Regions from separate parts of the Pseudonocardia sp. ZF1 genome, predicted to be linked through region 2. Evidence: predicted binding sites of a transcription regulator. Region 2 holds the regulator's gene; each other region holds the start of a gene.

Region 1 (3,271 bases), 1.5 Mb from region 2:
GGTCGTCCTGCTCGAACGCGTCGGGGCGGTGCAGCAGTACCACCATGTCCGCGTCCTGCTCGATCGAGCCGGACTCACGCAGGTCGGACAGCATCGGCCGCTTGTCGGTGCGCTGCTCGGGACCACGGTTCAGCTGGCTCATCGCCACCACCGGGACCTCGAGCTCCTTGGCCAGCAGCTTGATCTGCCGGGAGAACTCCGAGACCTCCTGCTGACGGGACTCGACCTTGCGGCCCGAGGTCATCAGCTGCAGGTAGTCCAGGATGATCAGCTTCAGGTCGTAGCGCTGCTTCATCCGGCGCGCCTTGGCCCGGATCTCCATCAGCGTCAGGTTCGGCGAGTCGTCGATGTAGAGCGGCGCCTCGGAGATCTCCGACATCCGCCGCGCCATCCGCGTCCAGTCCTCGTCCGACATCCGGCCGGCGCGCATGTCGGCCAGCCGGATCCGGGCCTCCGCGGACAGCAGACGCATGACGATCTCGGACTTGCTCATCTCCAGCGAGAAGAACGCGCTGGTCATGCCGTTCTTGATGGAGCAGGAGCGGGCGAAGTCCAGACCCAGGGTCGACTTGCCCAGACCCGGCCGGGCCGCGACGACGACCATCTGGCCCGGGTGCAGACCGTTGGTGACCTGGTCGAGGTCGGCGAAGCCGGTCGGCACACCCGTGGACTGGCCGCCCCGGGAGGCGATCGCGTCGATCTCGTCCATCGTGGGCTGGAGGAGCTCCTCCAGCACCGTGTAGTCCTCGGTGGTGGTGCGCTCGGTGACCTCGTAGACCGCGGCCTGGGCCCGGTCCACCGCGTCGTCGACGTCGCCGCCGTCGGCACCGTGGTAGCCGAGCTGCACGATCCGGGTACCGGCCTCGACCAGCCGCCGCAGGACCGCCTTCTCGCCGACGATCTCGGCGTAGTACGCCGCGTTCGCCGCGGTGGGCACGGTCGCGATGAGGGTGTGCAGGTAGGGCGCGCCGCCGAGGCGGACGAGCTCACCGCGCCGCTGCAGCTCCGCCGAGACCGTCACCGCGTCCGCGGGCTCGCCACGGCTGTAGAGGTCCAGGATCGTCTCGTAGACGGTCTGGTGGGCGGGCCGGTAGAAGTCCTCCGGCTGCAGGACCTCCACGACGTCGGCGATCGCGTCCTTGCTCAGCAGCATGCCGCCGAGCACCGACTGCTCGGCCGTGAGGTCCTGCGGGGGCTGACGGTCGAACGTGGCGCCCTCGCCGGGTCCGGAGGCCTTCTCGCCGTCACGGACCGCACGGGGCTTGTTGCCGGGACGATCGTCCGTCAGAGCCATACGCAGCGTCACCCCCGGTGGACACAGTACCGAACGCACGTTCGACGCGCGAGTGGTACGTGCTGCCACCCGCGACCGTCGTCGGTGATCTGCCGGCCGGCGCGGTGCCCGACGGACCGCGGCGGGCGCGGTCCGGGGAGCAAGGCGCTCGCGTACCGGTACGGCCGACACTAGGTCGGCCGCGGGCCCGTGGCGAACCGGCCTGGTGATCGAACTGGGGATGAACTGTGCACGGATGCCGCCCGTCCCGGGACCGTGCTGGGGACAACCTGGGGACAGGGGACCGGAACGGGCCGTCTGCGCAGGTCAGAGGCATACTCACAGCTGTGGACAACTTTGCTCTGGCGTGTCGTCGCACGCCGCGTACGGGCGTGTCGGAGCGCCCGGCGGACCGCTCGCCGCCCGGCGCGTCCACAGGCCCGCCCGACGAGTGGATCGTCACCGCACGGCGTGTCGGCTGCGTGACAAGACATCCGGTGTGGGGTCGTCCGATCGGTGTCGATCGTCCATCCGGGACTGCGCACCGTGTGCGCGACGCCCGTCCGGCCGGCCCGGACACGCGAAAGGGCGGTGCCCGGAGCACATGGCTCCGGACACCGCCCTGTTCACGCTCGGTGGTCGAACGACCACCGGACCGCTCAGCTCGCGACGACCGCGATCGGCAGCTCGGTGGTGACCTCCGGGTGCAGGCGGACCTGCACCTGGTGCTTGCCCAGGGTCTTGAGGTGACCCGGGACGTCGATGCTGCGCTTGTCCAGCAGCGGGCCGCCGGCCGCCTTGACGGCGTCGACGACCTGGGCCGGCGTGATCGAGCCGAACAGACGGCCGGTGTCGCCGGCCTTGGCCGGGACGGTCACGTTGATGTTGCGCAGCTGCGAGTCGACCTGCTGGGCGTGGCCCAGGTCGCGGATCTCGCGGGACTTCTGGGCCCGGCGGATCTGCTCGACCTGCTTCTCGGCGCCACGGGTGGCGACGACCGCGAGCTTGCGCGGCAGCAGGTAGTTGCGGCCGTAGCCGTCCTTGACCTCGACGATGTCACCCGGGGCACCCAGGTTCGGGACGTCGGCGTTGAGGATGAGCTTCATGTGTCTCCCCTTCCTCAGCGAGCGGTCGAGGTGTACGGCAGCAGGGCGACCTCACGGGAGTTCTTCACCGCGACGGCGACGTCCCGCTGGTGCTGCCGGCAGTTGCCGGAGACCCGACGGGCACGGATCTTGCCGCGGTCGGAGATGAACTTCCGCAGCAGACCGGTGTCCTTGTAGTCGATCAGCTGGGCCTTGTCCTTGCAGAAAGCGCAGACCTTCTTCTTCGGCTTGCGCACGATGGCCTTGGCCATGGTGGTGCTCCTGGAGATCGTCCTCCGCCCGTCACGGGCGGAGAGGTACGTGGATCAGAAGGGGGGCTCGTCGTCGGACGCGGCGCCACTGCCCGCGGGCGGGGCCGAACCCCAGGGGTCGTCATAGCCGCCGCCGGAGTTGCCTCCACCGCCGGAACCGCCGCCCTGTCGGGCGCCACCGCCACCGCCGCCGTCGTAGCCACCGCCGCCACCGAAGCCACCGGAACCTCCGCCCCGGTTGACCTTGTTGACCTTGGCGGTCGCGTAGCGCAGGGACGGGCCGACCTCGTCGACCTCCATCTCCACGACGGTGCGCTTCTCGCCTTCCTTGGTCTCGAACGACCGCTGGCGCAGGCGACCCTGGACCACGACGCGCGCGCCGCGGGTCAGGGACTCGGCGACGTTCTCCGCCGCCTGGCGCCAGATGTTGCAGCGCAGGAAGAGCGCCTCGCCGTCCTTCCACTCGCCGGACTGGCGGTCGAAGGTGCGCGGGGTGGACGCCACGGTGAAGTTGGCGACCGCGGCGCCGGACGGGGTGAACCGCAGCTCGGGATCCGCCGTCAGGTTGCCCACGACGGTGATGACGGTCTCGCCGGCCATGACGGCTCCAATCAGCCGGCGGCGGGCGCCGGCGTGCGGGT
Region 2 (3,271 bases):
GCGCGGCCCCGCAGCGCTACCACGCCGTCGTCGACGGCGGCGGGACCGCGCGGGCGTTCACCCTGGACCCGGCCGGCTGTGCGGTCACCGGCACCCGGCAGGCCGACGTCCCGGTCACCGACGTCGAGGACCTCGGCCTCGGACCGGGCGGGGAGCTGTGGCTCGCCGACACCGGCGACAACGGGGCGCGGCGCGGGTCGGTCCGGCTCGTCGTGCTGCCCCCGGCCGGGCCGCCACGGGTGCACGACCTCGTCCACCCCGACGGTCCGCGCGACGTCGAGGCACTGCTGGTCGGCGACGACGGCGTGCCCCTGCTGGTCGACAAGACCACCGGGGCCGCCGGGGTGTACCGGCCCGCCGCGCCGCTGCGCGATGGCGGGGACCCCGTGGAGCTGCGCCGGGTGGCACAGGTGGTGCTGCCCTGGTCCGGCACCGGCGGCGGGCCGCTCGGGGCCGCCGGGTCGCGCACGGTCACCGGCGGCGGGCTCTCGCCGGCCGGGGCCGATGGCGGGCGCGCCGTCGTGCTGCGGACCTACACCGACGCCTGGGTGTTCCCGCTGCCCGCCGGCGGACCGGCGACCGCCGACGCGCTGGTCGCGGCCCTGGGCGGGGCACCGCTGCCGGTGCCGTTGCCGGGGGAGGCGCAGGGTGAGGCGATCGCCCCGGACGGCCGGGGCGCGCTGCACTCCGGGAGCGAGGCGAGGGGCCTGACCGCGGCGGCGGTCACGGTCGTCCCGGGCGCGGTGTCCGCGGCGACCGTTCCGCAGGCACCGGTCGTGCCTCAGCCCGCCGCGGTGCCCGAGTACCGCACGTACCCGTCGTGGCTGCCTGCCGCGGGCGGGGCCGCGGCGCTCGGGGCGCTGCTGGCCGCCGGCGCCGTCGCGATGTCCCTGCACGGACGGCGCCGCCGGTCCCGCTGATCGCGGGAGCGGGCGCCGTCCGAGGAGGTCAGAGGCGGCGCAGGACCGCCACGACGCGGCCCAGGATCGACGCGTCGTCACCCGGGATCGGGTCGTAGGCGTCGTTCGCGGGCATCAGCCAGATGTGCCCGTCCTTGCGGCGGAACGTCTTCACAGTCGCCTCGCCGTCGATCATCGCGGCCACGACCTCGCCCTGCTCGGCCACCGGCTGCTGGCGCACGACGACCCAGTCGCCGTCGGTGATCGCGGCGTCGACCATCGAGTCACCCTTGACGTTGAGCAGGAACAGCGTGCCCTCGCCGACGATCTCGCGCGGCAGCGGGAACACGTCCTGCACGGCCTGCTCGGCCAGGATCGGGCCACCGGCGGCGATGTCGCCGATGAGCGGCACGAACGCCGGCGCCGGCCGCGCGGAACGCAGGTCGGCGGTGTCGGTGTCGGAGTCCGTCCCGTCGGTACCGGCGATCTGCTCCGGGCTGCGGACGTCGACCGCGCGGGTGCGGTTCGGGTCGCGCCGGAGGAAGCCCTTGCGCTCCAGGGTGCGGAGCTGGTGGTGCACCGACGAGGTGGACGTGAGGCCCACCGCGTCACCGATCTCGCGGACGCTGGGCGGGTAGCCGTACCGGTCCACCCAGTCCCGGATGACGGCCAGGACCTTCTTCTGCCGCGGGGTCAGGCCGCGGGTGTCGGCCGCGGGGTCGGGGAACTCCCGGACCTTCGCGGATCCCCGGTCCGCGGCGGTGCCGGTCACGCCGGGACCACCGTGTCCGGTGTCGTCCGCTGCCATCGCATTCGCCTCCTCGGGGTACTTACGGCGACGACCCTAGCCGCCACGGGCCCGTTCGCCAAACATGCGTTCGAAGTCGCCCGGGGCGTGTCGTGGATTCCGTCGGGCCGCGGTGGTACAACATCGCACACGCGTTCGATCGAACACTGGTTCGATCGAACGCGGTCCGCGTCGCCGTCCGGCCGCGCGGGGGCGACCGGCAGCGGGAACGGCAGCGGGGGTGGCGATCGTGGGTGCGGCGGTCATCGGGGACGTGACGGTCATCGGGCGGGTCCCGGGGTGCGCCGCGACCGACGGGGTGCGGCCCGGCCGGGTGCCGGGCGTCGTGCGCCGTGCGGTGGCCGCGTCGGGTGTCCTGCTCGCCTCGGCGGCCGCGGTCGTCGCGCTCGGGGTGCTCGCCGACGTCGCGGTCGCCACCCACGGCCCGGTCGGGCCGCCCGCGGTCGGCGCACCACGCTGAGAACGTCCCCGGCACGGGCGACGATCTGCGGGAACGCGGTTGTTGTCGGTGCCGGGTGCTACACCGCTCGTACACCCGTTCGACCGGGCTCGGGGAAGGGCCGGTCGGGAGCGGGGGAGACGAGACCGCCCGGGGGACGGGCGGTCCGACGGCAGGAGGAACCATGCGAGAGCTCGACGAGCGGATCCGCGATCACGGCGCGGTCGGCTGCCTGACCGGCGCCCCGGCGCCCGGCACCCCCACCTCGCGCGCCCGGCGCGCCGCCCGGGAGCGGGTGCGGGCCGCCGACGGTCTCGCCGGTGCGGCCGGTGCCGGCTCGTCGGCCGCCGCGCGCGCGGCCCACCGGTGGGCGGCCCACGGGGCGCGCGAGCGCGCACTGACCGAGTCGGTGGCCCGCCATCCCGCCGCCCGTTCCCGGCGCGTTCCGGTGTCCGGCGCCCCCGGGGCCGGTGTCCCGGTGTCCGGTCCCGCCGGCGGTCCGAACCCCGCGGTCCGGACGCCCCGCTGCACCACCGCGGACCCGGCCCCGAGGGCGACGGCGACGCTGACGCGGCCCGCGCCGGCCGCGGCGCCGCCCCGTCCTCGGTCGGTGGCCGTGCCGGCACCGCGCACCGTCCGTCCGCCGTCCCGGCGCTGCCTGGTCCCGGCGCGCCCGCGTCCGGCCCGCAGCCGCGCCCGCGGGCGCCTGGAGCGGTTCCTCACCGGGGTCGCGGCCCTGCTGTGCGCGACGACCGCGGTGGTGGCGCTCGGGCTGCTGGGCGACGCGGCGGCGGGCTGGAACGCCCCCGCGGCCGCCGTGCCGTCGGTCGGCGCCGTGCGCTGACGTCGGCCGGCGCTGCGCAGTGCGGCGCCGCACCCCGTGGTTCGCACGGCCGTGCGTTGCGGGGCGGTCCGAGGTGGTGACGGTGCGGAGCGACGGACGCCGCGTCGGCGTCGCATCGGGTGACGGCGTGCGCGGGGTGGCGCGCGGGTGTCGGGACATGGTCGCCGGGATGTCGCCGGAGGAGTCGGCGACGTGCCGCCGGGCGCGTCCGCAGGGCGTGTCCCCGCATCGGGTGGCCGCCGGTCGCGGTCCCTCCGGCGCGACGGACGGCGCCGCCCGCG
Region 3 (3,271 bases), 2.4 Mb from region 2:
CCGCCGGCCGCCGTGGCCGTGTCGGCCGGGCTGCCCGGTGTCGCCGGTCCGTACCTGCTCTGCGCGGTCGCCTTCGCCCTGGCGGCCCTGACCGGGTGGCTGGGTCTGCGGCCCGACCCGCTGCTGCGGGCCCGGGAGCACGCGGGGACGCCGGCCACCGCGCCCGGGGCCGCGGCGGTGCGGCCGTGGGCGGTGCTGCGGGCCTCGCGCCCCGCGCTGCTCGGCGCGGTCGGCATCGTGCTCGGGCACGCGGTGATGGTCGGGCTGATGTCGATGACCCCGGTGCACATGGACCACGGCGGCGCGGCGCTGTCGGTCGTCGGGCTGGTGATCAGCCTGCACATCGCGGGGATGTACGCGCTCAGCCCGCTGTTCGGGTGGCTCGCCGACCGGCTCGGACCGGCCCGGGTGCTGGCCGGTGCCGGGGTGCTGCTGCCGCTGGCGGGGGTGGTCTGCGCCCTCGCCGCGCCGACCTCGACCGGCCTGCTGTCCGTGGGCCTGGTGCTGCTCGGTCTGGGCTGGTCGGCAGCGGTGGTGGGCGGGTCGGCGCAGCTCACGGCGTCGCTGGCGGTGGCCGACCGGCCGCGGGTGCAGGGCTGGGTGGACGTGGCGATGAACCTGGCCGGCGCCGCCGCCGGGATCGTGGCCGGGGTGCTCGTGACGGTGTCGTCCTACGCGCTGCTCGGCGCGCTGGTGGTCGTGGCGACGGTGCCGTTCCTGCTGGTGGTCGCGCGCCCGGCCCGCACGGGACGCCCGGCGGCCGGCTGATCTGGACCCTCAGCGACGGCGCTGGTGGAGCCACCAGCGCACCAGCACGACCAGCGCGGACAGCAGCGCGAGCAGCGACACGACCTGCCACGCCAGGGGCGACCCGATGCCGGTCGTCGCGAGGACCTCGTCGGCGACGTCGACCGGGACGGTCGCGAGCAGTTCGGACATATCACCCAGGCTACCGGCTCCGGGGCCGTCAACGGGCGGACACCACACGGAACGGGTGACCCGTCTACCCTCGCGGGCGTGCGACTGAGCCACTTCCGGGAACTGATGGAGGGCGAGTTCGGGCCGGTGCGGGCGGCGTCGCTGTCCCGCGACCACGTCTTCTCCGACCTCGGCGGCCGGACCGTCGAGCAGGCGATCGAGGCGGGTCTCGACCTGCGCCGGGTCTGGCGCGCGGTCTGCGCGGCCTACGAGGTCCCACCCGCACGGCGGTAGCGGCGTCCCGGGCGGTCGTGGGGACCGCTCGGCTCCCGTGGGTGCCCGGTCGGCGTGTCGCGGTGTCGGATCGAACGCGTGTTCGTCTACGGTTCCGCCAGGGCTCGCGGTACCGGTCCTGCGGCGCGGTGTCGGACGAGTTGTCCACAGGCGCCGATCCGGGCCCGTAACTGTCAGGGGTACCCCATACCGTTGTGGTGTGCCTCCCCGAAAGACACCAGCAGGACCCGATCGTCGACCACCAGCGAGGAGTCAAGAGATGTCCGCTCCGGACCGCGGCAAGGCGCTCGAACTCGCCCTCGCCCAGATCGAGAAGAACCACGGCAAGGGATCGGTGATGCGCCTGGGCGACCAGACCCGCGTCCCGATCAGTGCCATCTCCACGGGCTCCATCGCGCTCGACGTCGCGCTCGGCGTCGGGGGCATCCCGCGCGGCCGCGTCGTCGAGATCTACGGCCCGGAGTCCAGCGGCAAGACGACCGTCGCGCTGCACGCCGTCGCGAGCGCGCAGGCCGCCGGAGGCGTCGCGGCGTTCATCGACGCCGAGCACGCGCTCGACCCGGAGTACGCCAAGGCGCTCGGCGTCGACACCGACGACCTGCTGGTCTCCCAGCCGGACACCGGTGAGCAGGCGCTGGAGATCGCGGACATGCTGATCCGCTCCGGCGCGCTCGACATCATCGTCATCGACTCGGTGGCCGCGCTCGTGCCGCGCGCCGAGATCGAGGGCGAGATGGGCGACAGCCATGTCGGCCTGCAGGCCCGGCTGATGAGCCAGGCGCTGCGGAAGATCACCGGTGCGCTCAGCAACTCCGGCACCACCGCGATCTTCATCAACCAGCTGCGCGAGAAGATCGGCGTGATGTTCGGGTCCCCGGAGACCACGACCGGTGGTAAGGCGCTGAAGTTCTACGCGTCGGTCCGCATGGACATCCGCCGCATCGAGACCCTGAAGGACGGCACCGACATGGTCGGCAGCCGGACCCGGGTCAAGGTCGTGAAGAACAAGGTGGCCCCGCCGTTCAAGCAGGCGGAGTTCGACGTGCTCTACGGCGTCGGCATCTCCAAGGAGGGTTCGCTGATCGACGTGGGCGTCGAGCAGGGGATCATCCGCAAGTCCGGTGCCTGGTACACCTACGAGGGCGACCAGATGGGGCAGGGCAAGGAGAACGCCCGCAAGTTCCTCAAGGAGAACCCGGACGTCGCCGCCGAGGTCGAGAAGCGCATCAAGGAGAAGCTGGGGATCGGCGCCGTCGTCGACGCCGAGGAGACCAGCCCGGTCGAGCCCCTCCCGGCCCCGGTCGACTTCTGAGCGTGACCGGCGAGCGCGACGGGTCCGGAGGCACGTCCGGACGGGACGGTGCGGAGCCGGTCAGGCCCCGCACCGTCCCGCTCGACGAACTGTTCGGCGTGACCCCGTCGGTCACCGACGAGCAGGATCCGCCCGCGATCCGGACCGCCGACCCGACCGGCGGTGAGCCGGACGAGTCCGTCGCCGAGCCCCCGGCGGTCCCCGGCTGGGACACGAGCCCCCACCAGGTCTCGTTCGCCGCGCTGAGCGGTGCCGACGAGGCCCCCACGACGGCGACCGACCCGCCGGCTGCCTGGTCCACGGGATCGGCGGCGGACGGCGCGACGGACGGGGCGGCGGCCCCCGCCCCGGTCCGCAGGCTGACCCTCGACGGCCCCGGCCCCGGCCCCGGGCTCGACCCGGCCTCCGGGGAGAGCGCCGACGGCGGCGTCGGCGGTGCGGGACCCGGCTCACCCCGTGTGGTCTCCTTCGAGGAGCTGTCCGGACGGGGCGTTCGCCGCAGCGGACCCCGTCGCGACGGCGCGACCGCGCGTCGGCGTCCGGCCGCCGTGGCAGGCGCGACCGACCGTGCCGCCGCGCCCGAGGACACCGGGCCGGACCCGGTCGAGGAGAGCACCACCCCCCGTGGCCGGCGCCGCGGAGAGGGCCGTGGCCGGGGGAGACGTCGGGGCGAGGACGCCACCCCACGCGTCGAGACACCGCAGGAGCAGGAGACCCGCGCCCGCGACATCTGCCTGCGCCTGCTCA

Evidence for each region. Region 2 encodes LexA, which represses DNA repair genes until DNA is damaged. Its sites were predicted from a motif close to CGAACACGTGTTCG; they were not measured.
Region 1: a site for LexA is predicted at 1,325-1,338, ahead of dnaB (replicative DNA helicase). Genes of this name have one in related genera too.
Region 3: a site for LexA is predicted at 1,284-1,297, ahead of recA (recombinase RecA). Genes of this name have one in related genera too.

The regions. Positions count from the first base shown of each region.
Region 1 is NZ_JAJNBY010000001.1:5,615,730-5,619,000, forward strand. Features, by position in the region: gene dnaB (replicative DNA helicase) at 1-1,294, opposite strand, end outside; gene rplI (50S ribosomal protein L9) at 1,933-2,379, opposite strand; gene rpsR (30S ribosomal protein S18) at 2,394-2,630, opposite strand; gene ZF1_RS27080 (single-stranded DNA-binding protein) at 2,685-3,230, opposite strand; gene rpsF (30S ribosomal protein S6) at 3,242-3,271, opposite strand, start outside.
Region 2 is NZ_JAJNBY010000001.1:4,109,879-4,113,149, reverse strand. Features, by position in the region: gene ZF1_RS19760 (hypothetical protein) at 1-920, shown strand, start outside; gene lexA (transcriptional repressor LexA) at 949-1,707, opposite strand; gene ZF1_RS19750 (hypothetical protein) at 1,937-2,167, shown strand; gene ZF1_RS19745 (hypothetical protein) at 2,331-2,990, shown strand.
Region 3 is NZ_JAJNBY010000001.1:1,753,280-1,756,550, forward strand. Features, by position in the region: gene ZF1_RS08710 (MFS transporter) at 1-768, shown strand, start outside; gene ZF1_RS08715 (hypothetical protein) at 778-939, opposite strand; gene ZF1_RS08720 (DUF3046 domain-containing protein) at 1,018-1,212, shown strand; gene recA (recombinase RecA) at 1,472-2,524, shown strand; gene ZF1_RS08730 (regulatory protein RecX) at 2,527-3,271, shown strand, end outside.